Linked DNA regions of Aureispira sp. CCB-E. The protein of the gene in region 1 interacts with the protein of each later gene in a pairwise test. Links are inferred from orthologs where the notes say so. Each region holds a gene or a part of one and is shown in the gene's direction. Other genes may lie near its edges.

Region 1 (16,149 bases):
ACAGCATTGACCCGAGCTAAAAAAATGGCTATTTTTGTAGGTACTCGAAAAGCATTGGGTATTGCGGTTCGGAATATTGACAATCGTCAACGAAAGACCATGCTAAAAGAACTTTTGCTACAATTATGACCAATTACTGAATGGCTGCTATCAATATTTCCCATTCATCTGTCTGTGCCTTATCCAAAACAACGGCTTTGTTCTCTAAATCAACCGCCTTATCAAAACTTCTTAAATCGCCATCTTTAAAATACAACTTCACCTGACGCTTTTTTGTTTTGTCTGCCTCGTAAGCCGCTAAGTTTGCAGGGGAAGCATTGTACTCTTCCAAAGTGTAGAGTGCTGCTATTGGTTTTCCTTCATGGTAATAAAAAACAGCTTCTTGTGCTTTCATTCCTCCTGCAAAACAGAACACATATTTTTTTAGATCCTTATAATCTTTAACTGCACACTCATGTATTTCTTGAATAGTAATATTGCGCTCAATCGGTTTAAATTCCGCTGTTTCTTGATCAATTTTTTGAATTAGTTGATCTACATTTAATGTTGTAGTAGCAACAGTAGGCTTTGAAGGGGCAACTTCTACCTTGACATTCACCTCCTGCGGATTGGTTGTTCTGTCCTTCGTTTTCTTGGTTCCACAACCAATTAAAATAAAAAGCCCTGTGCCGAATAGTAGTTTGTATACTTGCATGTTACGTTATTTATAAATTAAGTCGGTTTATTTTCATAGAAAAATCAAACATCTACGAAATCTTCAGTTGTAATACAACGATTAACAAATTTCATTACAACATCTTAACCTTTATAGTGTGTGTTTTGTTTTTCATTGAATTGACTTCTTCTATCAAAGCATTGGCACTAAATATATTATTATCCGAAGACGTTCTACTACTATAAAAATTAATTGTAATCATATAATTAGGATTCTGCAAGGCGTCCAAAGCTTCCTTACTAATGTTTAAGTTTTCAATGTGCATGGTTTGGGTCTCATTCTGTTCATATAACAATGCGATACTTTTAAGGTATATTTGTTCATCCTCTTCATTATAATAATCTTTACCAGCAACATTTGACACATCTTTGGGCAATCCGCTTAAAGCAATATCAACAACCAAACGCTCTTTACCACTATCCAATATCTTTTGTACACCTTCTGAAAAATCAAAATGAATGGCAAAAGATGGCACAGGAATGCTATCTGGAGGATTCGGAGTTGCTTGGTTCTCATCAGACACTGTTGTATTTTCTTCCACCTCTCGCAACACTTCTGTATTGGTTGCTAAAGTATCCGTTACTGTCTCTACATTAGTCGATGGGCTTGTTTCATTAGCGCAAGCAGTTAATAAAAATAAGAAAATTAGATAGTAAAATTTCATGACTTAGTTTTGTGTAAAAAAGTTATTTAATATCGCTACGAATACAATTTTTAAGCATTGTAACCACCTCTTTTAGTAGCAAACAGAGGTAAATCTCCAATTAAAATGGCACTATTAATGTACGATTAACTATCATTATTAAATACAAAATCCAATATTATGCATCAGTCCATTTTAAGCCTCTTTTTTAGTTGCTTTTTAGCACTTTATGCTCAAGCTCAACTCCAAAACACAGGTTCTCAAAAACCTCCTTTTGAAATTTTGCATGACCAAACAAAGGAATACTGGTTTAATCAAATAGAAAAGAGGCTACAAGAAAACGAGCTCTCTAATGAAGAAAATTTCACATTTAGTTTTGTAGATTTAGATGGCAATAAACAAGTTGAACTAATTACTTTTTCTGGAGATGAACATTATAAAATTACTAGAGTTTTTAATCTTGTTTTTTTAGAAAATGGGAATATACAATTAAAAAAAATTCATCAGTGTAATGATGCCTATTCTTTAATTCTTGACTTGGATAAAGATGGCATTCCTGAATTATTGGAACCAGCAGTTACCCCCCAATTTTTAGCTCAGTTTGACAGTCCGTTATCCCCAGAAAATGCTTCCATTCAAGACTATATCGAGACGATTTTTAGTACAAGTCCTTCCTCCTATTCTGATGTACAGGCAATCCATCAAAAAGCAGAGCATGAATTCTCAAAAATTATTAATGATCAAGATCAAAAAGCAAACTACTTCCAAAACTCTAGGTTGTTTTTTCGAATGCCCATCCAAATTCTCACATACCAAGATGGAAAATTTGTTAACGCAACTTCGTTTTATAAAAATCATCTAGAATGGAAAGCAGCCATACTCGAACAACTAAAAAATAAAACGACAACACTACAAGCGAAGCAGTTTCTTGATTTGGTTCTTAAAGACACTCAATTGATGTTAGAAAAATGACTTTACTCTAAAGTACAACGTACTATTTGTTTTAGACAAATAGTACGCTGCCGACCAAGCCTTAATAAAAGAACCTTAATCTAAGTAGTTTTGTTCAGGAATATTCCAACTAGAAGGTACTTTATAAGCAATTACTTGCCTTCTCTCCTTTTTGATATTAACAGAATTGTTCTGGTTACCTCCCAACATTGTAATTACCTTAGTTTTCTTGTTGTATCCTACAACAAAACCAATATGCCCTGCACCACCTCTTTTAACAATTGCCAAGGCTCCATAAACAGGTCTGGAGACTTCTTTTCCATATTTGGCGGCATATGTTTTGGCTCTCATGCCATCAAATCCAGATAAAGGAGATTGTCCTGTTTGTTTAAAACAATAAGAGACAAAAGCAGCACACCAATTGGCATCGCGCACTGTTTGAGTTTTTGCCCAATCATACGCCCCTAAGCTTTCAAACAACATTTTAACCCATGGATCATCTTTTACCATTCTAGCAGTTTCTTTTTTTCCCAAATGCTTTTCTGCCTCTCTAATCCACGATGGTTTAATGTAGCCACCTTCTGCCAATTCGGTCTCTTCCCCTTCACTGGTTTTGCCATCATCTGAAACATTACCACCAGAGGAACTACCTCCTTTTATCATAATCGTCTCCCCAGCATTAAAGCCTTGCTCTCCATTGCCATAAGTTTTTAATTTGTCCGCATTCCATTCCTTCAACTGCTCTACTGTCACCCCATGCTCCTTTGCAATTCGCAACAAGCCCCAACCCGAAGGCACCTCAAAGGTATTTCCTGAATTAGACTCAGTATTAGATTCTGTATTCTTAGTTTCTTGCTCACCACCTTTAAATCCAGTCAATCGAGCTGTTCTATTTTTCCACCCTTTGATATACTTACCAAACTTGGTAGGATTCTTTTTGACCAATCCATCGTAGTACTCATTTTGGTACACTACAAATTTTTCAACCAATTGATTAGCATTACTAGCATTGATTGCAGCAATTTCAGCTGTTGTAAATTCGGAATTATTCACAGGGAATTTATTGTTAGAATCTAATGCATTTAAGGCTCTTTTGATGTTCTTTTTAACAATTCCTGGCGTCAAAATACTTTGGTCAAAAATAGCATTGATAACCTTGGTACTCTTAATTTTATCCAAGCCATTTTGCTCAAATCTAGTCTTGATATAATATTCGTCTACCTGTTGTTTCGTAATATCCTTAATCAAGGAAGGATTATTAACATCTAAACCAAACATTTTTGCAAAAGCAGGCCATTCTCTTTTTTCAGCAATTCCATATTTGGTTTTTCCTCCTGGATCATTAGGATCATCCACATAACCACCTTCTGATTTATGAATACCAGTTAAAAACTCTTTTACAGCGGGGGTTTCGGCAATTGCAGCATATTTATCCTGACCTTCTTGTATTGAAGAATTATCATTTGGACTAGGTTGATCATCAACTCGTGGGGTAGGATTTTCGTCTTGGTTGACAAGAGAATGATCTACTATATCATCTCTTTTGCTCAGCGAATCACCAATATTTTCTGTCGTTTCATTAACCTTATTGACAATCTTTCCACCAAGTTTCAATTTTTGCTGCCTTTGAATAACATTATCTTCTATTTTTTGAATAGCAGCGTTCAACCGATCCAATTTAGAACGTTCTTGATCGTCAATAACGCCATCTTCATTAAATAGTTTTTCATAATAAGCCAGTGTATCTTTGTATTTTCGAACTTGACCTCTTAACGTTTTTAGTTGTTTTAATAACTTAGACATAATAGTGTGTTTTATTAGGTGTAATGGTTTTATAGCAATGAATTCAAGAGATTTATAATCTCAAAAAAACAATATACAACTATTAAATCTAGTATTTTTTTACCAAAAAAACAAACAAAAATATCTTTTGATCAAGAGTCTAATGTTTTATTATAGATAAATTAACCTATAATTCATCTATGCAGGGCATTGTAGATAAACAATTAAAAATCAAATTGAAGCATAAAAGCGCATAAACATAACATAAAAATTAACCTATATATGCTTTAACGCCTTCCTTCTATTTCCTTAATAAGCTTAATATTTCGTTTCTCCAAGGAGGTTAAAAACTTGGTAACATCTGAATGTTGAGGTCTATACCAATCTTGCTGCCTAAAATAAGTATCCATTTTCCCCCCCTCGATAAATTGATATCCGTATCGAGCAAAGATTTCGTTTCTCATAATTTGAAGTGCTTTAGAAGACATCTTTTCAAGGTTTTCAGGAATTAGATTTTCAAACGAAGCATTTGCATACTCTCCATAAAACTCTTCTGATATCTTACTATTTACCCTACGCCCAAGCTCGTATTCTTCTTCTTTCTCCGATAGATTACTCCAAGAATCATAAATTTTCAAACACTTTATTCGTTTTCCATTATTTGTATAAATAACAAATTCCCCTTGATACTTATCTGATTCGAAGCGCCCATTTTTATCAATTGTAACATTAGTTAAATTTTTATAGACACAAATCCTCTCGGCTGTTTTAGCATCAACGTCCCATAGTCCACTTTTTATTTGGGCAATTATTTCATTACCCGTATTGAATAATACCAAAGTAGACTCTCCTTCCGAATCCCCAAAATGATACACTCCAAAGTATTCCATTTTAAATTTAGGACTCCATTTAGTAACATTAGCCGCATCAATTGGTGAAGCCCCAAGGTATTGCCCCCAAATGGCATTAGAAACAAACACTACTATTATCAGTACAAGTAATTTTTTCATTCGAACTATTGATACATTTAAAGCTGGCAAAATCACCAAACGACATCCTTCAACACAGCTCCCCTAAAGCGGCTTCCCTCTAAAACAGCTCCTCTAAAATCGGCTCCTGTCAGATTGCAATTTTCAAAATCAGCTCCTCTAAGGTTTGCATTTACAAAACTCGCTTTTTTGAGATTAGAGCGAGAAAAATCAACATTTTCTAAGTTAGCATCTGCAAAGATAGCCTGCTCCAAATTGGCATCCGTTAACAAACTTCCAGTAAAATCTACATCACTAAAATCTTGTGCTTTGGCATAAACGCCACACCAACTAGAGTAGGGTAAAAACAATTCTTGCAATTCTAGATGATGCTCCATTTTTTTCATATCCAAGATAGCCTGTTTCCCCCGTTTGTTTTCGTTCCCTTTATAAATGCCCAATGCCTGCCCTTGTATCGCTATCAATTGCCATTTTCCGCCTACTCCACCTGAATTTAGAAAGTCTTGGTGCGCTGCAACGACTTCTGCCAATTCCTCCGCACTGAACGCTCCTGCTTGATAGGCTTTCTCTTGCATTTTTTGAGTTTTGATAGGCATTTTTCGAGCTAGTTGATCTGCTAAAGGAAAATGTTGTGTCAGAACCAATATATCCAATGACCAATACTGCTGAATTTTAGGGGGCAACTTCTGAATTGGTGTCTGCTTGTAACCTTCTGGTATTCCAAAAAATTCTTTGCGACGACGCCCAAATGCTTTAGAAGCCAAGACAAAGTCTAAGTACGTAGCAAAATTTGTCCATCTAGAATCCTCAAAGCAAGTGCCTGCCTCATCTCCCAAAAGAACTAGTGGCGATTGCCCTTTTCTAAAGAAGAAAGCCATATTACAATAATAAGAGAACTTATCAAAAGGACGAATACAAGCATGGAAATCAACGGTAGAATATATTGTACTTTCTAATACGATATCATCTTGGTAAACATTAGGAGATACTACATTTCGCAAAACATCCTCTAATGGCAGTAACAAGACACAACCATCTTCTTTTTCAAAACTTTCCTCTGTATAATCCCATCCAACGGGAGCAATAGATCGGTGAAATGGCGGGTATTTATCGGTGTGATAGGCAGGATTGTTCTTAAACATCCAACGCAACTGTAGACCATTGGTTTGGCTATAGAATCGACGTATAGCCTCATCAAATTGACAATTGTACTTTGCTTCCAAGGCTTCCAGCTCTCGTTCTGTTAGCGGGGCAAAAGTATGGTAACCTAACAATTCAATGTTTGAATGTCGGGCCAATTCCTTAGCTAAATTATTGAAAGCTTCTATATAGTTTTTTGTTGCCAAAAGGTTCTTTTTATAAAGAATCGAACTGCATAAATTGATGCACACAAGCACTAATATAAACTATTTTAATGATTTATACAAGCCTTCAATTTTAAGACCTTAGGTTTTTATTCCTTGCTTCTTGTTCTCTGTATTTATAATGGCTTCTTCATTTATCCAAGAACTTAAAAAACTTTATTAGCAGTGTTTGTATTTTAAACCAAATTTAGCTAATATCGTTGTTTACTTGTTAAAATCAATGGAATTCCCTAATGTGCCTTTTTTAAAGGTGTTTATTTAGAATGAATGCGATGAACTTTATATTCACAATTCATTATGTAATCGTTCAGAAAAGATTTAATACTTATTTATAAGTAATCGTTCAGAAAAAACTATTATAAAAAACAACCTTCTTTTTGTACTATTCTACATCAAAATTTGCTTCCGCTCTATGCGCTAAAAAATACAAGCATCGTAGATTAACGTCAAAAAGAAGACAATCTTATCTCTGGTTACTGAAACTAAACAACTTAGGTTTTCCTCAAAACTTATCGTTGAAAAGAAAAAAGAACTGTCATGACAAATAAAAATGATAAAATCAGAATACTAGAAGTTCCTTCTGAATTAGGTGCTGGAACTCGTGGAGCCAGTCTAGGAATTGGCGCCATAAAGGTAGCTGCTTTGAATGCTCAAAATAAATATTTTTCAAAATATACCTCTACAATCATCCCGAATGAAAATGAGTTACTCTTTGAGGATAGCCCTACTCAATATGCCAATTATATAGATGGTATTGTCAAGGTTTATAATTATGTCTCGCATTATGTTTCGGAAGAGGTAACTTACAACAAACGCTTTCCAATTGTTTTGGCAGGCGATCACTCTACAGCAGGAGCAACGATTACAGGAATCAAAAAATCAAATCCTGACAAACGTCTAGGAGTTATTTGGATTGATGCGCACGCTGATTTACATACACCATACACAACTCCTTCTGGCAATGTACACGGCATGCCTTTGGCGGTCTGTTTAGGAATTGATAATATAGAGCACCAACGCAATGACATTCCCAAAGAAATTGCCGAACATTGGCATCAATTAAAACATATGGGCGGGGTTTATCCCAAAATAGAAGCCAATGATTTGGTTTTTATTGCTCTACGAGACACCGAAGAGGAGGAAGATTTTTTGACCGAACGTTTAGGCATTCGCAATTTTGCGGTTAAAGAAGTACGAGAAAAAGGAACACAACAAACGGTAAAAGAAGTCTTGGCTTACCTCAACAATTGTGACATGATCTATGTTTCTTTTGATGTCGATAGTATGGATTGTGAATTGGTCTCTAAAGGTACTGGAACACCTGTTCCCAACGGTTTATCAGAAGAAGAAGCAACGGATATTGTTTGTGGATTGGTAGCAGATCCCAAAACTTGTTGCTTGGAAGTCACAGAAGTCAACCCTACCTTAGACAACAAACAAAATACCATGGCTGAAACAGCATTTCGTGTTTTAGATCGAGCCACCAATATTGTGAAAAACAGATAATAATACATTTTTCTACTAAAACCTTGACACTTTTGAGGCTTTGAAATGAACAATTCAAAGCCTCAAAAAACACCAAACACCTATTGATAACATACATTATGAGTTACAAAGCAATTCTAGTTGCCCTTCTTATTTTTATTCCCTTTTTAAATTATAGTCAACAATTAATTTTTGCACATCGACCTTTTCATGATGCTCAAATATCTGCGTGGCGGTATAGTCAAGATACAGTAGTCTTTAGTCCAGAAGCATTGATAATGGGTTTTGTAAATTTACCCCATGCTGATGCTCAAAATCCTGAACTGAGCATTGTAATTGACAATCAGTCTGGCAAGCCTATTACAACGACCTTTAGATTAGTTCGATTTGATCCCAGCAAATTGCGTTGGAATGCAGAAGTCAAACGTTTACAAAAAGCCATCTTGAGCAATAAGAATTGGTATTATTTTGAGATAACTCCCAAGCCTTCGGTAACCGATGCTTATAATGGCGTAGCATTTTTGGGTGCTATTCATCAAATTGCAAAAAATAATAAACCAGTAACTCTAACTTACCATATTTCTGGCAAATACGAATCGAATGTATGTACCATTGATTTTAGTCAACAACAAGGTATTTTTGAAGCACTTTGGGTCAAATTGGATTACTATCAAACGCTGCTCAAAAAAAAGGAAAGTATCGAACAACAACAAGCCAAACTTGTGCAACAATGCCGCCCCTATACATTTAATGAAATTAGTAAATGGGCAGCCAAAGCGACTGGTTTAAAAACTAATTTAGCGGCAACAGATTTGGACTTGTTTAAGGTAGTCGAAAATTTAAAAATTGTAACAGAAGCCATTCCAAACTCTATTTCGCCTTACTTAAAACGGGAGCTACACGCTTTATTTTTATTAGATGTTGCTATTGTAGAAATGGCAGATGGGCGCAATAAAAATCAAAAAATTCGACAAAAAGAGGATTTGCTCAAACAACTATCGCTGTACCCCGAATTAAAATCGACTTTAGATTTGTATAAGAAAACAACAGAGAATGTTCTACTCTACAAAAAAACAGAACAAGCACAGCAAAAGGAGCTGCAAGAGTTAACAAAAAAATATCGCCCCTATCAAGGCATCTATACGACGCATCAAGAACTTCAGGCAGAATTAGATTTGCTAGAGGTTGATTTACAATATTTCGATTAACAATAACTAGCTACCTCAAAATTACAACCTGCGTATACTCGTATACAAACACAAAAAAGTACACTTACTTTAAATAGTAAGTGTACTTCCTTAAAAGAACCTTAGTTCTTTTAATTATTTTGCCAATCCACCAACGTGTTTAGCTAATTTTCCTTTAAGGTTAGCCGCTTTGTTTTTGTGGATTTGATTTTTCTTAGCCAAACGATCAATCATAGAAACAACTTTTGGTAAGAAAGCTTCTGCTTCTTTGTGATCTTCCATACCACGTAATCTACTAATAGCAGTACGAGCAGTTTTTTTGTAAAAACGATTGTGTAATCTTTTTTTTGCGTCTTGACGCATGCGTTTTTTTGCTGATTTATGGTTTGCCATAATTATCTATAAGTTATGATTCTTTCAATTTTTCTTTACAAATGCCTTAAATAATTCCTCTAAGGGCATGCAAAGATAATAATAGTTTCAAAAAATTCAATGTTTTATCAAAAAATAATCATTTTTTCTTCCTTTATGACCTATTATCACTCATTTTTCAAGTAGCTCGTTCTCTAAACTTTATCAATAAATAAATACAGAATAAAAGGTACAACCTCTAACAAACTTCTATAAACCCTAGCCATCGCTTTCTATTCAATGATTTTAGGGAAATAAGCTTGGGAAGTAATTATAACTTTTGTACCTTTATTTTTTAATATAATGATAGGTTTTAGCGGCTGTAATGAATCCTTTTTTTAAAGACGTATCCAATCAATTATTAACCGTTGATTAAAGACCTAAAAAAGAAGAAAAATGTTAAGTTGATGGACTTGATTATTTACAATAATAAGTAATTGAATGTTAAATAACATAAATCCACTGCTTAAATATCATATAACAATAGTTTGTTAAAAATCTATTGACAAACTACTAATGTAAAATGTAATCGTAAAAACAAAATGGATTATTCATTTATTTCCAATGCTCATCCAGCCTATATAGAAGGCTTGTATCAACAATACAAAAACAATCCTGAATCTGTTGCCGATGGATGGAAAGAATTTTTTGCAGGCTTTGACTATGCGACTCAACACGAGAATGGCTTAGAAACAACAGACAGTGCTCCTACCAATCGAGCATCGTTTTCTTCTCCCAAGGAGTTAGCAGTTCTTAATTTGATTCAAGCATATAGAATGCGTGGTCATTTAGTTTCAACAACCAACCCAATTAGAGAACGCAAATTTCGATTCCCTAGCTTGGATTTGGCATATTATGGGTTGTCAAACGATGATTTGAACGCCCAATTTATTGCAGGTAGTGAGATTGGTTTGCCAAATGGCACCTTAAATGAAATTTTAGACAAACTAAAAACCATTTATTGTAGTAATATTGGCTTCGAATTTGCCCATATTGACAATCAAGATAAATACCATTGGCTAAAAAATCGCATTGAAAAAATCAAAGCAGGAGATTACGGTCATAGCTTGGATAAAAAGAAGCGAATTTTAGAAAAATTAAATGGTGCAACTGGCTTTGAAAATTTCTTAGGCAAAAAATATGTTGCTCAAAAACGTTTTGGATTAGAAGGTGGTGAATCTGCAATTCCTGCTTTGGACGGAATCATCAACACAGCCGCTGCTTTAGAAGTAGAAGAGGTGGTAATTGGTATGGCGCATCGTGGGCGTTTGAATGTTTTGGCCAATATCATGGGCAAAACCTATGAATACATTTTTAGTGAGTTCGAAGGAAATATGCCTAAAGATACCATTTTTGGAGATGGTGATGTAAAATACCATTTGGGTTATTCTTCTCAAATCAAAACTCCAGAAGGCTTTGATGTACATCTCAAACTTGTACCCAACCCTTCTCACTTAGAGGCTGTAGGTCCTGTTGTACAAGGTTTTTCGAGAGCAAAAGCAGATTTGCTTTATAATTCTAATTTTGATAAAATTCTACCAATCCTAATCCATGGTGATGCGGCTGTTGCTGGTCAAGGGGTTGTTTACGAATTGGTTCAAATGAGTGAATTGGAGGGTTACTACACTGGAGGAACCATTCATTTTGTTATCAACAATCAAATTGGTTTTACAACAGATTTTGAAGATGCTCGCTCGTCTACTTATTCTACAGCAGCAGCAGCTTTGGTTCAAGCACCTGTATTTCATGTCAATGGAGACGATCCTGAGGCAGTCCTATTTGTTGCTCAACTAGCCGCTGAATATCGCCAAGAATTTAATACTGATGTTTTCATAGACATGGTGTGTTATCGCAAGCATGGTCATAACGAAGGAGATGACCCAAAGTTTACACAGCCACAGTTTTATGAAAAAATCAAAAAGCATAAAAATACCAGAACCATTTACAGTCAGAAATTGATTGCTAATGGGGAAATTGAGGCAGCTCTAGCCAAACAAATGGACAAGGAGTTTGACGCTTTGCTACAAGCAAAATTTTCGCAAGCGAAAGAAGAGGCTCCTACTTATGAATACCAAACGCCAGAACAAGCTTGGCGTAAGTTAAAGAAACATACTATTCCAGAAGACTATGTTCTTTCTCCAGATACAAGCATCAAAAAAGAAGTCATTACATCAGTATTGAATTCTTTGCAAACGATTCCTGAAAACTTTACACCTCTGCCTAAATTCAAGCGTTTATTAAACCGTACACAGGATTTTATAGATAGAGGATTGATTGATTGGGCAATGGGAGAACACCTTGCGTATGGTTCTTTACTTTTAGAAGGGTACGACATTCGTATTAGTGGTCAAGATGTTAAACGAGGAACTTTCTCTCACCGAAATGCAGTATTGTACGATGCAAAAACAAACAAGCAATACAATCGCTTTAATGATTTAGAGAAAAAACAAGGTCAATTTAGAATACACAATTCTCTACTTTCTGAGTTTGCTGTATTGGGTTTTGAGTTTGGCTACTCATTGGCTAGTCCAGATCCACTTGTTTTGTGGGAAGCTCAGTTTGGTGATTTTGCGAATGGTGCTCAAACTATGTTTGATCAGTTTATTTCTTCGTCTGAAAGCAAGTGGCAACGTATGTCAGGTTTGGTTATGTTACTTCCTCATGGTTACGAAGGGCAAGGTCCAGAGCATTCTAGTGCTAGATTAGAACGCTATTTGCAGAGTTGTGCCGAATTTAACATGACTGTTGCCAATGTCACTACACCAGCCAACTTCTTCCACCTGTTGCGTCGTCAACAAGCTCGACCATTCAGAAAACCATTGGTTGTGATGAGTCCCAAAAAACTCTTACGTCCGAAGGATATGAATCGTCCTGATGAAGAGGTGTTATATAGAGAATGTGTTTCTTCTTTTGAAGACCTAACGCAAGGTTCTTTCAAAGAAGTTTATGACGATCCTAAAATTACGACTACCAAACAAGCTCAAAAGATAAAACGCGTACTTTGTTGTAGCGGAAAAATCTACTACGAATTACTAGATAAAAAAGTAGCTGATAAGAGAGACGATATTGCTATTGTTCGCTTGGAGCAATTGTATCCGTTCCCTAAAAATCAAGTAAAAGCGGCTATTGAAAAATATAGTAATGCTGAATGGTTCTGGGTACAAGAAGAACCTTCTAACATGGGAGCATGGCAATACATTTTAGCCTTTTATCGTCATTATGACATTCAGCTAGTCGCTAGAAAATCAAGTGCATCGCCTGCTACTGGTTTCAAAAAAGTACACGAGGCTCAACAAGAAAATATTTTGTTGCGCGCTTTTGGTGAATTGGAAAATACGAGTACCTCTTCTAGAGAAGCTAATGTCATGCACTCCCCAACCAACAGTCCTCCAACGAATGGAAACAAACCAGATGACTTAACAGCTTTAAAAGGACTTGGGAAAGTAGTTGCTAAACAATTGGAAACAGCAGGAATTACAACATTCAAGCAATTGGCTAAATTATCTAACAAGGAAATTCATAATCTAAATGATCAAATCCCTGGATTTGGTGCCAAATACAAACGTTACGATTGGAAAACACAAGCACAAGTGCTGAACTAAAATTAGTTATTTCAAAGACAGTAGTTTTGTGACTCAACAATATAAATAAGTCGTCTAGCTTTAGTCTAGACGACTTTATTGCTTCTTTCAAGCAGTGCAAAACTCACAGAATTAGTAAGACGAATGCCGACACTTTTTATTTTATTTACACTTTTAGGTTTCTTTTTTCTAACCATTGTTTTGGCGGGCTTGTTTTTGCCTTCTACTTGGATTATAGAAAAAGCCGAACTCATCCATGCCACTCCTTCCGACTTATTCTCTTTAGTCAACTCTTTAGAAGAATGGTCTAACTGGACGGTTTGGTCTTCAGAGGATAAAGACTCTAATTTGACCTTTGAATACCCTGATCAAAAAGAAGGCTTGGGTGCTGTTCAAATATGGAGAAACAATCGAATCAATGGAGTTCTAACCATTACGGAAAGTGTTGCAAACAAAGAAATAAAGTACCAATTTGATATTCAAGAAGGCAATCTAACCTTATTGGGCACTATCGTTTTGGCACCTGCTGATACTAACTATACACAAATTGCTTGGCGTTGTCAACTAAAGGAGTTAACCGACAACAACCCCATTCGACGCTATCAAGCATATTTTTTAAAAAATTATTTTGATACGACTATTGAAGCAAATTTGGCATCTATGGCATCTATGTTTAATACAACAGATGATGCTTCGGACGTATAATTAGATAGCTTGGTTTGTCCTATATATATAATAGTTTGTTAAAACTATGTTAGTAGTAGTAAATTAACTTAAGTGTAGCGATCTTACACTATCATTAGCCAACTAATTACTTGAGGCTGTACTCACAAATAAGCAACTCTCTTGGTATAATGCATTCTTGTTACTCATGTGTATAGTTTGCAGCCATGAACCTATGATCTAAAAAATACAACAAAGCATTTTGTATATAATTGATTGTTAATACGACATTTAATTCAGAAAACCTTAAATAATTCATTTCATACATTTTAGCTAACTGTTGTTAGATATACATTATAATAAATAACATTCTTTGCAGGTTTAGCTTATCCACCAAAGTGTTTGATTTACTTGTCTTTGTTCAAGAATTAAGCTGCAAAGAGTAACCATTCTTTTATCTTATGAACAATAATAACTATGTTGTTATTATGGCTGGCGGAATTGGTAGCCGCTTTTGGCCTAGTAGCCGCAAAAAAAAACCCAAACAATTCTTAGATATTCTCGGACTAGGAAAAACGCTTTTGCAATTGACATTCGAGCGTTTTACCAATGTTTGCCCTGCTGAAAATATCTTTGTTGTTACCAACTTGGAATACAAACACCTTATCAATGAACAGCTCCCCCAATTAACGGATCATCAAATCCTAACCGAACCCTCTAGAAATGATACCGCACCTTGTATTACGTATGCTGCTCTAAAAATTCAAAAAATCAATCCTAAGGCTAACTTTGTCGTAGCTCCTTCAGATCATATTATTTTGAAAGAGGAACAATTTGTTAATAGAATTAAAGAAGGATTAGATTTTGTAGAAAAAAACAACGCATTGCTTACCTTAGGTATTCAACCTCATCATCCCAATACAGGATATGGCTATATTCACTTTGATAAGGAAAGCCCTGCACCTATTTACAAAGTCCACCAATTTACCGAAAAACCCGACTTAGAAAACGCAAAGAAATTTGTTGCTAGTGGTGACTATCTATGGAATGCAGGTATTTTTGTTTGGAACGTTACTACAGTTTTGGACGCAATAAAGAAATATGCCCCAGAAGTTTATAATATACTAAATCAAGGTGAAGCTCATTGGTGTACGTCGCAAGAACAAAATTTCTTAAATGAATATTATCCTACAACGCCAAGCATATCAATTGACTATGCAATCATGGAAAAAGCAACCAATATCTACACCTTGCCTGCAGATATTGGTTGGTCAGACTTGGGAACTTGGGGCTCTTTACATGAGCAATTTGATAAGGATGAGCACGACAATGCCATCAGTAGCCCAACCCCTGAACTTGTTCAAACCCTAAATACATCTAATTGCATGCTTCGAGCTACTAAAGATAAGCTGGTTGTAGTGAAGGATTTGGAGAACTATATTGTTATAGAAGAAGATAATGTTTTATTAATTTACCCTAAGGATAAAGAACAGGAAATCAAGCAGGTTTCTAAAGAACTAGCAGCTCGTTTTGGCGAAAATTATCTCTAATACGAACTTGGTTATCAAAAAATAAAGTTAAGACTCTTGTAAATAAAGAAGCTCATCAGTATACAACCTGATGAGCTTTTTTATATTTCAATAATTCACCGAAAATTCTACCAGCTTAATAGTCAAAAAAATTACAATCAACCACAAAGTAATAGTACGGCTAACTACTAGTATCTTATAAATAGGTACAAAATGGTTGAAACTAGCTCCTATTCTTTTATCTTATCACTTCTTCGACCTCCAAACAAAAAGAAAGCCAATACACAACAAGCTAATAGTACCCAAAGACCACTATTATCTGTTTCTGTAGTATTCGTAGCCAACAACAAGGGAATGTAACTTGCAAACAAAAACAAATGCTTCCTTCCTGTTCCTTCTACAAAAAATCGATGATCAATATAACTCTCTATTTGACTATTTTCGATGGGAGCTTCTAGTCCTATGGCAATGCCTCTATTTCTATTTAGAACCATGCGTTCTGCCGAGTAACTAGCCGCAGCTTCTGGACAATTTTCTATTCTTAGCATAGTACATTTAATTTTAATAATCATTATACAACTATTCCTAGCATCCTAATAGCTCTTATATTGTTAGCAACTATTATTAGCTAAAGAAATCTGTACTATATACAACTTAGATTTTAAAATAATCGTTCAACTACACCTATTTTCAATCAATATAATCGTATTTGATATCCATTAAAAACAAACCTTCGGCAGGAGCAGAAAGGGCATTTTTGAGGGTCTTTTTTTCGTCCAAAGCTGACTTTACTACATCCAGAGACATATTTCCTTTTCCTACATTAAGGCACATTCCAACAATCAGACG
Region 2 (15,405 bases), 3.6 Mb from region 1 along the record:
AGATTATTTGTTTTTTAATCGCCACAACGACAGTATTCTAATAAAAACAATGGCGAACACCAACGATACATGGCGGCTCTACACCTTCCCCAATCAAGATTATATTGAAGCCAAGGTGGTTGGTGTTGTTAATAGCTCCATTTTGGGAACAATGGACAGCGTTAAAACCATTCAACTTCAAGTAAAAAATAGTTCCAATAACAATATTAATAACCCTTTTAACCAAAAAGAAATTAAATTTTCTAAGAACTATGGTTTAGTTAGCTTTTATGCCATGCCCAATTTTCCACTTGATACAAACAGTTATCATTTAGTAGGAAGTAGTGCACCTGACTTGGGTACTGTCAATGTAACAGCTAGTGATATTTTTAATTATGATATTGGCGATATTTTTCACATAAAAGACTACTACCAGAGTTCTTCTGCACCTTGGGAATATAACTATAAAAATATTCGTAAAGTTGTCTTAGACAAAGTTGTTTCAAACAATCAAGATACGTTAACTTATACGATGGCTCGTTGCCAAAATCGTTATCATAGCCAAAGCATGAGTGCTACGCCAGACACCACCATAACGGTCGATACCATTGTTGAAACGATTATCCTTTCTGAACATACCTACCTAAATCAGCTTTCTAATGAAATACGCTCAGATTCTATGAGTTATTCAACTTTCTTAATAGATCCTCCAACCAATAGAAGATCGAAGCGAGTAGACAAACAATACTATCGAGTTGGTCCCAATTGTTGGTCAGAACTAATTGGTTCTTTTGCCACCTATCACACCTATATCGAAGGGCTTGGTGGCGGATACTTTGTTAATTATGGAACTGTTTTGGGGGTACAAAAATATGAATTGGTCTACTTCTCTAAAAGTGGTACGACTTGGGGCACTCCCCTAAATATTGATTGTACAGTTAATACATCTACCTCTAAACTAGCAGCGTCCTCTAATGATATCCTAGTGTATCCTGTTCCCGCTTCTGATAAAGTAACAATCGAAATTCAAAACTTTTCTCAATATAAGAATTGGAGTCTAGAGTTATACGATACTACAGGAAAAATGCTCCGATCTAACTCAATAACTAGCCGTTCTATTGTATTACAAAAATTGGATTTGCCCAATGGCATTTACTTTTATAAAATTCAGAACGAAGACATAGCCCACTCTTATACTGGTAAGCTTATTTTTAGGTAGAACACATCCTCTAGTAGTTAGCTTTACTGCTACTTCGTGGTCGTTGAAACCACGCAGTAGCAGTAAAGCTAACTATTGATCCTCTACATCATTCATTTTATAAAAATCCCATTGGGCAATTGCTTAATGGGATTTTTAATTGTCTCAAAGAGATATTTTTCACTCTACGTTATAGAGTAATTGTGCCAATTATATCCAAAATCGCTCTTTGCCATTTTTCCTCAATAATTTTAAGATATATTTAATAAGTCTTAAAAACGCCTATTTCGTATAGCCACAAACGCCTCATTATACGAAACTTATACTTACACCTCAAATAACCAATGCCCAAATAGGTTGTATTTTTTTAGACTATCAATATTAAGACTAATTATAAATAATAAAAAATAACTTCTAAAATCCTTTATAAATAATTGATTTAAACTAACTTAATTATTTTTTTTATATTAAAAGTATATTTTAAAATCACTAATACTACTCCTTTAGTTTTAACAATTTCGCAATTCAAAAGTTGTTCAAAACTTTCCTTCTATAGGCTAGAAGTTCTATGCTTTCCAAATGTTAACAAAACAACATCCATCTCCTAATTTTCTCTTCATTTTTTGCTCTCAAAATTGCTGTCAATAGCTTGGCTTTAAATTTGACAAATTCTAATACCGGTATATGAACAGCTCTATTTTGAACTAAAAATCAATCAATTACACATAGTTCAAAAAAGAGAGATAGACAAAAATTTTTGGGACATGGTTTTGACTTTGTGTTTTCGTACAAAACTGAAGTTTTAGTTGTAGCTGACAAAGGTTTTGTCGTGTGGAGGAGAAGCACACGTTGCAGAGAAATAAGCTCATGTTTATCATTAAGGAAACAATTTTAGTATGCAATTAACTTCTGAAGAGTTAAAGAATTTATCGTCTTTACTTTTGAGTACTGACGATAATAATACACAAATTGCTTTTGAAATTCTGGATGCCCAGAATTTTCCAAAAGAGCTTTTAACAGAAGCTTTCGTTGTCTTCAAGTTATCGGAAAATGAAGCTTTAAAACGAAAAGCAGCTGAGTTTTTACACCAACAAAAATTTAATTTTATTTCTGAGATTATGAACAGCGATCGACGCCTTATTCAAAAGGGGCAAGTTGTTCCTACAGAACAAACCATTAAAAAAAATATTGATGCCTATGTAAAAATGAGTAAAGGAGCATTGGATGGAATGAAAATGGCACTGGCCATGTATCACAAATATGGTGTCGGGCTAAAATACCTGCTAGATCGCCTACCTACCAAGCTTAAAAAAGAACTACTAAGTACATTTATTACAGGTACGGTCTTTAAGATTAATGACTGCGCTTTGACTGCCTTTCCTAGTGAATTATACAGCTTCAAAGAGTTAACGGAAATTGACTTAAGCAGTAATAAAATCAAGACAATACCAACCAAAATTAAACTTTTTCAAAATCTAGAGATCTTAAATGTCTCTAGTAATAAATTGGACAAACTGAACGAAGCTATTGTTCTCTTGCCTAAGCTAAAACATTTGGATATTTCTAACAATAAATTTGTAGAGTTTCCAATGGTCATTTGCAAACTAAAACAGTTGGAACACCTAAATATCATGGATCTCAACCACTTGCTATTGGGAGAAGGTATTGTTGTTCCGCCAGAGATTAATCAACTTAAAAACATCCAGACAATTATTGCTTGTAATGACAATTCAGGCTCTTCTCAAGGTTTGGTTTTGGATTTGAGGGATTATCCTAATTTCACTGTTTTGAGAAGCAAAGACGGAAAAGGGCTCGATTTAACGCCTTTGGCTTTAGCAGAATATGCTTATCGAACAAACGGTAAGAGTGAAGGCGTACTCTATTTGTTTCAACACAGTCAAGATAGCAAACTTATCAAGCAAATTATCGAAGAACAATTTTACGTTCCAGAAAAAAAGTTGCTTGATTTAAAATCAACTATTTTGGTTCAGTTTCCGATAGAAATTAAAGATTACGATATTGAGCACATCAATTTTAGCGCTTGTTTTCTTGGAATTGAGCACTATGCTAGTAGTACTTCTAATACGTATAAGAAGTCGGCTTTGCGAAACCAAGAAGCTATTGACGATTTATTTTCTCCTTTGGAAAAGTTTAAGGATATTAAAACGGCGGACTTGTCTAGCAATCGCTTGGCGCATATCCCTACAATGATTAAAAATTGGAAAAAGCTAACTTATTTGGATTTATCTCATAATACGTTAAATAATATTGATAATCTATTGAGTAACTATCCTGACTTAGAGGTATTGCACTTGCGGTATAATCAACTAAAAAAACTTCCTAAAGATGTTGTTCGATTAAGGAAGCTCCGTATTCTTAGTCTTAGTGATAATATTTTTACTGAGATTCCTAAGGAAATTGGTTTCTTACCCACTTTGGAAGAATTAAAATTTAATAGTTGTTTACAGACTGTTTATGACAATGATGCCACTATATTTGAAATCCCCGATTCGTGGGGTAATTTAAAAAATCTAAAGAAGATACATTTTTATGAAAGTAGAATGTTTCACGATCACCACGGTTTCAAAAAAATATATAAAAACCGTTTAGAAGAGTTGCTTCCAGAAGATTGCGAAATCTATATGGAATATGTTTAGGTAAATAGGTCGAAGGTTGGAGGCTAAAGGTTTGTTCATATACTCCTAGTCTCTGACCTTTGACCTACTTATTCTACCCTCTTAGTAAGAACAACAATTTCTATTAATCTTCAAAATACTCTGTTCCATCATAAGTGATGTAGCCTACTTGAAAGTTCTCATTTTTGACAAATGCTAAGCCATATTTGAAACGATGTGCCAAAATGTATTTCCTTGGAATCACCTCTCGACCTTCTTCATTAATAAAACCATAATTAAAAACGCCTGATAAAGAACCCGTTTCTTCTATAGAACTAGGGGTTTTATCTCCATTTAATTTAGGATCCAACGTCGCAACCAGCGATCGTCTTTCACAAAAAGGGTCAACAATCACATATTGAGGAGGAACAACTTCCTTGCCTTCCAAATTGGCAAAGCCTAACAAGGCTCCTTTCTTGATTGGAATCATGCCATTCTTAATTTCATTTAACACCTGCCCCATTGCTTTTGGCAAATCGTATTGAATGGGTAAGACAAAAGAATGATTGGCTTGTACAATCCCCCACTTATCTCCCTTCATTACATGCATCCACAAATCTTCATTGGGACCAAACAGTGCCCTGTAACGCTCGCTAACGATAGTTCCCGTATCATTAATAAAATAAATCTCTTTTTCCTCCAAAACCGCACAAACCCCATGACTAAAATCCAACACATAAGGATATTGAAAATCTATCTGTACAGCACCATATTCATCAACAAAGCCATACAAGCCATTTTTTTGAGCCGCAGATAAACCTTCTTTGAACTCTCCTAATTCTGTAAATTGAGGTTCAAATATCCAATGTCCTGAAAGATTTACAGCTCCCCAAAGTCCGTCCTTTTGGCAAGCAGCTTGACCATTCGAAAAGCCTCTGGCGGCATCATACTGAGCAGGTAGAACTATATTTCCTTCAAGGTCTAACAAGCCCCATTTGTCCCCTTCTCGAAAAGGCCAATAGTCGTTTTCTAAATCCTCTATTTCATCATAAGTAGGCGTTAACAACAGTACTCCTTTCTCCGTCATTAAGCCCCATTTATCATTTTGCCGAAAGCGAAGAATTCCCTTTTGAATTTTCTTTACAGCATGGATTTGGTTCAAAACAGTTGCCTCGATTTCAGGAAAATCATCCTTCACAATTCCACCTTTCCAGCCCCGTTCAGCAGCAGCATGAAATGCTTCTTCCTCAGAATTATAAATCATTTCTGCCCATATCACGCCATCTGTAGAGACTAATCCATATTTTTCATCTTTTATAATCGTGCAAGAATTATCCTCATTCAACAAGGAGTGGTCATACTCATTACCAATAAAATCACAAACAATTGGAACAACAATACTTCCTGTTTTATCTATCAATCCATATTTATCGCCTAACATAACCCTAGCGATTGTTCCTACAAAAGGCGCCGCTTGATCGTACTGGGGAGTGATAATAAAATCTTTGTCTCTAGTGCAATACCCCCATTTCTCTCCTTGGCGAAAAGGAATTATAGCAGGATAATATTGTGTTTGTTGTGGTGTGTTATTCATTATAGTTTTAATTAGTAGTCATTAAACGATTCTCTAGTATTGGTTGTCAAGCTGAACGTCAAAATGTTTATTCGCAATAACTTCAAAAGGGCATTTGTCCTACAAACTTTTAAGCAATTTAAGAAAGATTTTGTTAGGAAGAAGCTTCTTATATAAAATTAGTAGTTGGCTGTCTTATTACTACCTGGCAGCACCACAGGTAAGTATTAACGAAACAATACCTTTTGATTAAAAAAGAATTTACCCTTTGTTTTAATAAGAATCTATTATCTTTGCCCCAAGTTTGGGCTACAACATACAAAGTAGTTTTATAAATCTTTGCCAATTTAGTAACGTTCAAAAATAAGTTTTCAAAAATTTGCAGTAAGATTTTGGTTCCATTTTTAGTTAAAGTTGCAAAATGTAATGGATTACGTGCCCAAAACTTTAGCTAAAAATAGGGCAAAAGATTCGGCAAATCGAAAGATGCTTTTTTATCGTTACTTAACTTGATCTTTATTTTTTCTATTCAATTTGATGTAACAACAGTTCGTTAAAACCACGTAGTAGCAGCGAAGCTAAACTTTATTAGATTGATAATTAACAAGTTAAAAACTCATTGTATTTTGTGTCAAAATTTTGATTATCAACTGCGCAGCACTCACGAAGTACCACGAAGTAGCAGCGCAGCTAACTAAAAGCGCAGCGCTCACGAAGTAAACTAATATAAATGTGCTTTTTTATCTTTTTAGTAAAAAATCAACGAACTACTAATATAACAATATGCTTGGTATAAATAATGTTTTTATAAAATATGGTGATCGAACTGTTCTTGATAGAATTTCTTTGGCTATCAATGATAACGATCGAGTGGGACTAGTAGGTCTTAATGGTGCTGGTAAATCAACATTATTAAAAATCATGGCTGGAGATGTTACTCCTCATGAAGGAAATGTAGTTCGCCCGAATGGTACAACCATTGGATTTCTACATCAAGATATGAGTTTACCGAAAGGAAAAACTGTTCTAGAAGAAACCTTAAGTATCTTAGCAGAGGTACAACAGTTGGAGGCTGATATTGATCAGGTCAATCATCAAATTGAAACTCGTACAGATTATGAAAGTGAATCTTATCTGAATTTATTTAATGAATTGGATGAGTTGAATGAGCGTTATCGTGTCATGGGTGGAAAAACAATTCAAGTTGATGCAGAGAAAATTCTTATGGGATTGGGTTTTATGCCAACCGATTTTAACCGTTTAACAGATGAGTTTAGTGGTGGTTGGCAGATGAGAATTGAGCTAACTAAAATGTTGCTACAACGTCCAGACTATTTGCTTTTGGATGAGCCGACCAATCACTTAGATATTGAATCTATCATTTGGCTAGAACAATTCTTAGAAACCTATGAAGGTGCTGTTGTTGTTATTTCGCATGATAAAACATTCTTAGATAACGTTACCAAGCGAACCATAGAAATAGACTTAGGAAAAACTTACGACTATAAAGCCAATTACTCTAAGTATCTAATTCTCCAAAAAGAGCGCAGAGAATTACAACAAAATGCTTTTGAAAACCAACAAAAAGAAATTGCTAGAAAAGAGCAATTGATTGATCGTTTCCGTGCGAAAGCCAATAAAGCAAAAATGGCTCAGTCTCTTATGAAGGAACTGAATCGAATGGAAAGAATAGAATTGGATAGTGTTAATAGTGCCAAAATGAAATTAACCTTTCCTCCCTCTCCTCGCTCTGGCGAAGTTGTTGTAAAAGTAAAAGATGTTACCAAAAACTATGGTGAACGCAACATTTTAGATGCCGTTAATTTGGAAATCATTCGTGGTGAGCGTATTGCTTTTGTTGGTAAGAATGGTGAGGGAAAATCAACACTTTCTAAAATTATCTTGGGGCAAATCCAAGCAGAAGGAACAGCAGAACTGGGGTATAATGTAGCAGTTGGGTATTATGCTCAAAATCAAGCTGAAACACTCGATCCTAAACTAACCGTTCTGGAAACCATTGATCAAAATGCTCCTTTTGAAATGCGAACTAAATTGCGCAATATCTTGGGGTCTTTTTTATTTTCTGGCGAAGATGTCGACAAAAAAGTATCGGTTCTTTCTGGAGGTGAGCGCGCTAGATTGGCGTTGGCTTGTATGATGCTACGTCCGATTAATTTATTGGTACTTGATGAGCCGACCAATCACTTGGATATTCGTTCTAAAGATGTTTTAAAAGATGCCATTATGCGTTATGATGGGACGTTAATTATAGTATCCCATGATCGAGATTTCTTAGAAGGTTTAACCGATAAAGTTATTGAGTTTAATAATAAAAAACTAAAACCTTATTTGGGAGATGTCAAATATTTCTTAGAAAAACGTGCCTTAGATACTTTTAGAGAAGTAAGTTTAGGAAAAGCAGGTAAAAACGAAGTTGACAAAACCAATACAACCAGCAACAAGACAATCAAAAAACCTAAGTTGGAAGGCAAAGAGTATCATCAACGCTTAAAACAACTGAAAAAAGATGTCCAAAATGCAGAACGTAAAATTAATCGCTTAGAAGAAGATTTGAAAAAATATGAAGCGACTATGGCTGATATGTCTATTTTTGGAACCGTAGAATACGATACCGCTGTTGCTAAATATGAAGCAACTAAAGTTAAACTCGCTGAGACAATGGAAAAATGGGAAGCTGCGGAATTAGAATTAGAAGAATTGGAGAACGAAGCTTAGGAGCTTAATTTAAACCCCAATCTAAATCTTTCAACTTAGATTGGGGTTTTATCTTTCTTTTTGCAAGAAATACGTTTGATCTTATTATCTGGGATGATGGATTGTTCCCCACTTTTTTTCTAATGTCTTAAAACGATAATCAAAAATTCCTTCCAATTGCCGCTTTACAAACAAAGCATGCGCAATATTCCCCAAGGGACCTAAAGGCAGTCGATAATGTACAATATCTTCCATTTCCACCCCTCCCTCAATTCTTTTAAAAAAATGCTGATGGTGCCACATGGCGTAGGGTCCCACACGCTGTTCGTCAATAAAAAACTCTAATTCTCGAACCTGTGTGATTTCAGTCATCCAATACATAGGAATGCCCAATACTGGCTTTACTGTATACTCTATAATCTGCCCAGGATAAGTTCGCTTATCTGCACCTGACAGAATATTAAATCCCATGTAATCGGGTGTAATTGCTTTTAAATTTTTAGGGCTAGAAAAAAAATCCCAAGCTTTTTCTAAGGAAATGGGTAGTTGTTGTGTTCTCTGTAAGGTATAGGTTGACATTGTAATTGATTGTTTTAGTTTTTGGAATAATATAGCTAGAATTAAGTAATCGTTCAGAAAAAATTCTATAAACCACGAAGTAGCAGCGCAGCTAAACAACCTTCTTTTTTGCACTACTCTTCATCAGAAAAATTTGCTTTAGCTCGCTACCACGCAGTAGCACCGCAGGTAAAGCTGTACTTTTCCTCTTCGACTAGCACTAAAAATAAAGCTATTTTTTAGCTATAATTTTTTATGCCCACTTACTTATCAAAAAAATCTACGACCACAAATTGAGTTTCCAAATTCACGACCGAAACAATATTCCAATAATAGTGCAGCTAAGTATTATTTAAAACAACCCCATAACAATTATGTTGAGTAGATAAGACAATAAAAAAGCACGAACAGGGAATAAATACCCCACACTCGCGCTCTAATATGAAATTATGCTTAGGTACTTACTTCAAGCCATGTTGAAATAAGATATGCCCCATTTTATCTCGCTTAGTTTTGAGATAAAAATTGTTGTGCTCATTAGCTTCTATTTCCAAAGTTACGTTCTCTACGACCTCCAAACCATGTTTTTCCAATTCCTTTTGCTTTAAAGGATTATTAGACATCAATCGAATTTTTTGAACGTTTAGCAACTGCAAAGCTTGTGTTACAGATTTGTATTCACGCTGATCCGCTTCAAATCCTAGATTTAGATTCGCTTCTACCGTATCTAAGCCTTCTTCCTGCAATTTATAGGCTTTCATTTTACTCAAAAAACCAATTCCTCGTCCCTCTTGCTCCACATAAATAATAACTCCTTTGCCTACGGCTTCTACTTTTTTCATAGCAGCTTGTAATTGAGGACCGCAATCGCAACGCAAGGAACCAATAATATCGCCTGTAATACACGAAGAATGTACCCTTACCAAAATTGGCTCCTCTGCTTCCCAACTACCTTTTGTCAAAGCAAAAAGTGTTTTTTTTGCTAATTTATCATCAAATGCAACCAACTCAAATGTTCCATATTCTGTTGGCATATTAATTCTAACAACTTCTTCTACCTCCATTTTTGTATCTTGAATTCTACCTTTATTCATCTTGCTTGTTTGTTCGTCTAAAAATATAATTAAAGGGATTCTAAATTTAGTCGCTTTACAATTACGACTCCCCTATTAAAGCTTTAAAAAGAAGCTACTTTATCCAACTTTAAATAAGTTACACCCTAACAACATAAAGCAAAAGATGTTTTATAAAAAGGAAAAAAGATTGCATCAGACAATCTTTTTTCCTTTTTATGACAATATGATTACTTAGGTCCAGTTTCGTAGATGATGCGCTCATCGTCAGGCACATTATTTAGTTTGCCCTCTACTTCCAAAGGAACATTTTCTACGATTTCCAATCCATATCCAATCAGACCTATACGTTTTTTAGGATTATTTGTCAATAATCTTAATTTACTAACGCCTAATTTTCTCAAAACTTGTGCTCCAATACCATAATCTCTCTGATCCATTGGCGCTCTTAATCTACTGTTTGATTCCGTAATGCTTAGTCCTTCCTCTTGGAATTTTTTATACGCTTTTAGTTTATTCATCAAATCAACACCACCACCATCTTGTTCAATATACAAAACAACACCTTTACCTTCTTCATTTACTTGTTTCATAGCAGCATGTAGTTGAGATCCTGAATCTCCCATCAATGCGCCAAAAATATCTGTCGTTGTAAAAGAAGAATGTACTCTTACTAAAATCGGCTCGTCTTTTTTCCAAGAACCTTTTGTTAGTGCAAACAAGTTTTTCTCAGTTGTTTTATCTTCAAAACCAATCACATCAAATTCACCGTATTCCGTTGGGGCAGTCAAACGAACAACTTCTTCAATTAGTGTTTCCTTATCTAGGCGATATTTAATCAAATCCTCGATAGAAATAATTTTTAAATTGTGCTTATCCGCAATTTTAAATAAATCTGGTAAGCGAGCCATCGAACCATCTTCATTTAAGATTTCTACCAAAACCCCCGCAGGTTTTAGACCAGCTAATCGTGCTAAATCAACAGCAGCTTCGGTGTGTCCTGCTCTACGCAATACACCACCATCTTTTGCAATCAAAGGGAAAATATGTCCAGGACGAGCATAATCACTAGAAACGGTTTTAGGATCTGTTAGCTTCTGAATTCCAGTTGCTCTATCATAAGCAGAAATACCCGTAGAACAGCCATAATTAAGCAAGTCAATCGAAATTGTAAAAGCCGTTTCGTGTACCGCCGTATTTTGTTGTTGCATTGGGCGCAACTCTAGTTCATCACAGCGTTTTGCTGTTAGTGGCGTACATATTAAGCCACGACCATGCGTTGCCATAAAATTAACAATAGATGGAGTTATTAGCTCCGCCGCGCAGATAAAATCACCTTCATTCTCTCTATCCTCATCGTCTACAACAATGATTACTTTACCAGCTTTGATGTCTTCCAAAGCATCTTCTATCGTGTCAAGCTTGCGCTTAGGCGTCTCGTTTTGTGGGTTGCCAGATACCATTTTGAACTCCTTTTAAATATTTAAAAAATCCATTAAATAATGCCAAATTCATCGCATTAAAATAGGTTATATATCGTATAATAACTACGTTAAGATTTATTTTTTTGAAGCCCCAATCTAACAAGGGGATTCCAAATAAACCAAATGTCTCCATTAAGAACAAACATAAATAGAATTGGTTCTTGTATACAAATGCTAATATTGCCAAACAAAGATAAGAAGCCAGAATAAAAAAGGGACCATACCATCGTAATACTTTGTGTGACAAGAAAGCAAAACTCATGGATCCTGGTGGCCAAAGTAGGTGCTTAAATACAGCTAAGTTAGCAAAATTGCCTGCTGATATGCGCGTTTTTCTTCGAAACTCTTCGCTCATATCATTGGGAACTGCTTCGTAACAAATGGCTCCCAAATCATTAATTGCCAAGCCTCCTTTTTCAAAAACTTTCATTGCAATGTAAAAATCATCCACCAAAAAATTAGGTGGAACAGGCTCGAACAAACTGGCTCGAATGGCATAACATCCTCCCAGAGGTCCCATTGTTCGTCCCCAAGCTCTCCCTTCTAAATTTTTGATATACACCTCTCTAGAAATATAGTTTTTTTCGGAAGCGGCAATCCCTTCTTCTCCTAATTTTTTGGACGTTGGATTTTGTATATTAGAATCTACCAAACCAATATCCGAATTCTTAAAATGTTTTACCAATTCGTAAATCGTAAATGGCTCTAACATTACATTGGCATCTGAGATAATCAAAATGTGTTCGTTCTCATTCGGGCAAGCCATTTGAGCCTTATGGATAACATCATTGATAACGCTTGGTTTTCCTCTACGTTCTGTAAATGGGAAGAAATGGAAGGAAGGATTTTTGTTCACAAAGGCAGCAACCAATTCATTGGTTTTATCGGATGAACAATCTGAGCCAATAAAAATACGAAGCTTCTCTTTTGGGTAGTCACTATTAGCTAGCGTAGCTAATTTCTCTTCAATGACAGATTCTTCGTTGTACAAAGACATAACAAAAGAAACATAAGGAAGAGATTCTGTAGGCGCATAGATTTCTTGATTGTTAGCTTTTGAGGAAGCGACAATTTTTAGTATGATTGGATACAACACATAGGAGTGAAACAAACAATACACACAGAGCCAGAAGATGATGGCACCTATTAACATATAAAATCTATAACGCTTAAACAATAAGGCATTTGAACCGTTCGTTTTTGACTTATGCAACTGCTAACAACTCAATATCTCATCTAACACTGGCTCTTAGTCAAAAATTGTAAAAGTAGTTGAGTTCAAATGCCTTACTAAAAATTAAACAGTAACAGCATCCAAAACACTGCAAATGCGTTCAAATATTTCTTCGATTGTACCAACTCCATCAATACGCTTCGTTTTATTCACTTTCTCATAATGGTTAGCAACGGGTGATGTCTGACTTTTGTAGATATTAATTCGGTTTTGTACCGTTTTAGGATCTTGATCGTCTTTTCTTCCTTCTATTTTACCACGTCCTGTAATACGCTGAATCACCTCTTCGTCTGCAACAATTAGCTCCACCAACAAGCTTACTTCTGTACCTTCCTCTGCCAAAAAGGCATCCAAAGACTCTGCTTGATTGACATTACGAGGAAAACCATCAAAGATATATCCTACTGCATCTGGTGTTTTGTCCATTTCTGCCTTCAAAAGACGAAAAGTGATGGAATCTGGAGCAAGCTCTCCTTTATCGATATAGCTTTGAACCTCTTGCCAAATTGGGCTATTGCTTTTTTTCTCTCTTCGAAACAAATCCCCTGTTGAGATGTGCACCAAGTTATATTTGTCTACCAATTTAGCTGCTTGGGTACCTTTACCACTACCCGGAGGGCCAAAAAGAATTAGATTTAACATATTTTCTTATGATTTGATTGATGATTAATTGTACAACGATTTGTGTTTGTAAGAATAGACAATCACTAATGCATCCTTATTTAATTGCGAATGATTTTACTTAACAATCAACCTTTTAACTTTTAAACTAGCAATTTACCAATCTGCACATCAATAAGGTTGAATCCTTAACACGCTGCAAAGGTACGAATTTTATATTTTAAATGCTAGTTCTACAAGAAATTGTAGCCCCTTTTAGCAAACAAAATAAAGAACACGATAACACAGTGCTTTTTGTTTGTGCGAGACGCACGCCCCATTTATTTTTTTCTCGGTTTTGTCATTCGCAAGGAATAAGAGTCAACCATACTAATAAAGTATGATTCCATATTTTTCAGCAAACTTTTCTTGTTCTTCTCCAAACTTGCCATAGGCTGCATTGAGTTTTGATTCAAAACCGACCAATAAATCTACCACTGATGAAGAGTGGACGGTTGCTCCAGCATTAATCATCTTTTTAGCTTCTAGGATTTCATTTTGTCCTCCTTCTTGATAAACATCCAAAACTTGTTTGGCAGCATCTTTTATTTGTTGAGCATAGGCATTGTGCTCCTCTGTGCTTTTCCAAATTTTTATTTTTTCTAATGTTTCTAATTCTTCATCAAAAGTCTTTATCATCACATCGTAAGCACTATTTACACCAATATTGCTAGCAATATCATGTTTTTCTGGAATCAAATTAGTAAAAGTTTGATAGACTTGACGACATAAACTCATTCTCAGCATGACTTTTTCACAGAATTTATCCGCCTGATCTGAACTAGGGACGGAAGGACTACCGCAAGCATTTATAACGAAACAGAATAATATCAAAAAGAGTGATTTTGTAGCGTAGTTCATTTTTATTTAAGTATTTATGAATTAATTAACTCTCCAGTTGCTTGATTAATAATTGCAGCAATCTCCTCGGATCGATCCAATACCATATTGTGCGTCCCTCCTATTATCAAGTGCGTTGCTCGTTGATTGGCTTTCTTAAAAAGATGATCCTTCGTTCCATTAATATGAATACAATTCGGTGGATATACCTTATTTTCCCAATGAACAATGGCCTCTCTTCCCCAAGAAAAATGGTTAGCTGATCGAGCTTGTAGCATTAATTTTATAAGTTGACTATCTTCTTTGGTGCAAATGCCCAAAATCCAAGCTAAAAATGGCAATATTAAACGAATACACCATGCAGGGAAGAACCGATACAAAGGCAATATTCGAGCTATTTTGAATAAAAAAGGTACTTCTGTCTGATGCTTAAAAGATGAGATTAAGATCAATTTTTTATAAGGCATTCTCTTTGCCATTTCTGTCGCTACAGTTCCTCCTAAAGACATACCAATCAAAATAGGAGGTTCTTCTACCTCCCCAATACTATCGACCAATCGCTGAGCATAATCCTCAATAGATTCTATTCGACTTATTGGCTCCAAATATTCCAAACAATAAACATCTTTTTCCAACAACAAAGGAACCAACCTAGAAAAAATTCTTTCATCATTTCCCAGACCAGGAATTAAATAAACTTTTGCCATTTAGGATAATTTCATCAACCAGCTTAAAAGCAACTAAAAGAGTAACAAAGATAATTCATAGACTGCTAATAATTTACAAACCGTCATCAACCATACTCGCAGGAGGTTGTGTTCCTACAAAAAGGCTACTGTAATTAACAGCCTTCCAAATTCCTTTATTATTTTTTCTCAGGGCGATAGGTCTTGGAGTGGATGCCCCAGTACACTTAATAAAGACCTTGACATCTCCATTAGATTGTTCGCTATAAGGGTTTCTTGTTAATTTAAATGATAATTTAGAAGGGAGTTTATACCCATTTTGGGGACTTGTCTCTAATACATATGAACGAGCAATATAAGGCTTTCTAAGTAAATTGGTCAAATGGTAATTGATACTATTTTGGGGCTGAAACCCTTTGTATATATCTCCTTCTGACAACTGAGTACGATCCAAGGCTATTGTTAGAGCTTTTAAACCAACTTCCTTGTTATTGGTATACATCATCAATGCCATAGCAAATACAACTGCTCCCCCTTCAGGACTTTGAGCAACTCGGTTTCTAAATGTTAAAAATTCCTCTATAGTACTAGGGACTTTTGCAGCTTCAATTGTCTTTTGTGCGGATATATTTTGAGCAAACAGAATCATGCTCATTGTGATAAGAAAAAAGGTTTTCATTTTTTGTAGTTTAATGCAAGTATTTAAATGCCTAATCTAAATAATAAGCGACTCAAGTCGTACATTGGTTATTAGCTACTTAAGAATGCTTACTATAAATACTTGCTTATC

The links.
Region 2: the proteins of QP953_RS04070 (region 1) and QP953_RS18080 interact in binary tests that used the Escherichia coli proteins (3 or more experiments, as listed by UniProt). The link is inferred for Aureispira sp. CCB-E from one-to-one orthologs.

Annotation. Positions count from the first base shown.
Region 1 is NZ_CP133671.1:1,071,688-1,087,836, reverse strand. Bases 9,694-13,329 are described here. They hold QP953_RS04070 (2-oxoglutarate dehydrogenase E1 component), read left to right. Parts: upstream 9,694-10,069; coding sequence 10,070-13,129; downstream 13,130-13,329. Other genes in these bases: QP953_RS04065 (SRPBCC family protein), read left to right, coding at 13,253-13,329. In the rest of the region: QP953_RS04120 (AAA family ATPase), read left to right, coding at 1-129; QP953_RS04115 (hypothetical protein), read right to left, coding at 134-694; QP953_RS04110 (hypothetical protein), read right to left, coding at 789-1,379; QP953_RS04105 (hypothetical protein), read left to right, coding at 1,539-2,330; QP953_RS04100 (TIGR02594 family protein), read right to left, coding at 2,406-4,112; QP953_RS04095 (YARHG domain-containing protein), read right to left, coding at 4,379-5,101; QP953_RS04090 (pentapeptide repeat-containing protein), read right to left, coding at 5,134-6,426; QP953_RS04085 (arginase), read left to right, coding at 6,982-7,950; QP953_RS04080 (hypothetical protein), read left to right, coding at 8,049-9,137; rpsT (30S ribosomal protein S20), read right to left, coding at 9,252-9,509; more of QP953_RS04065, read left to right, coding at 13,330-13,813; QP953_RS04060 (mannose-1-phosphate guanylyltransferase), read left to right, coding at 14,233-15,321; QP953_RS04055 (hypothetical protein), read right to left, coding at 15,531-15,848; tRNA pseudouridine(38-40) synthase TruA, read right to left, coding at 15,991-16,149. UniProt on the Escherichia coli protein: E1 component of the 2-oxoglutarate dehydrogenase (OGDH) complex which catalyzes the decarboxylation of 2-oxoglutarate, the first step in the conversion of 2-oxoglutarate to succinyl-CoA and CO(2).
Region 2 is NZ_CP133671.1:4,667,205-4,682,609, forward strand. The notes cover bases 5,733-8,624. They hold QP953_RS18080 (ABC-F family ATP-binding cassette domain-containing protein), read left to right. Parts: upstream 5,733-6,148; coding sequence 6,149-8,101; downstream 8,102-8,624. Other genes in these bases: QP953_RS18085 (SRPBCC family protein), read right to left, coding at 8,186-8,624. Also shown: QP953_RS18065 (T9SS type A sorting domain-containing protein), read left to right, coding at 1-1,198; QP953_RS18070 (hypothetical protein), read left to right, coding at 2,074-3,834; QP953_RS18075 (WG repeat-containing protein), read right to left, coding at 3,938-5,386; more of QP953_RS18085, read right to left, coding at 8,625-8,659; ribA (GTP cyclohydrolase II), read right to left, coding at 9,100-9,732; ribB (3,4-dihydroxy-2-butanone-4-phosphate synthase), read right to left, coding at 9,942-11,174; QP953_RS18100 (glycosyltransferase), read right to left, coding at 11,140-12,348; QP953_RS18105 (adenylate kinase), read right to left, coding at 12,493-13,071; QP953_RS18110 (hypothetical protein), read right to left, coding at 13,420-13,950; QP953_RS18115 (alpha/beta hydrolase), read right to left, coding at 13,965-14,636; QP953_RS18120 (DUF6935 domain-containing protein), read right to left, coding at 14,710-15,294. UniProt on the Escherichia coli protein: Genetic data indicate it may be involved in ribosome assembly or function.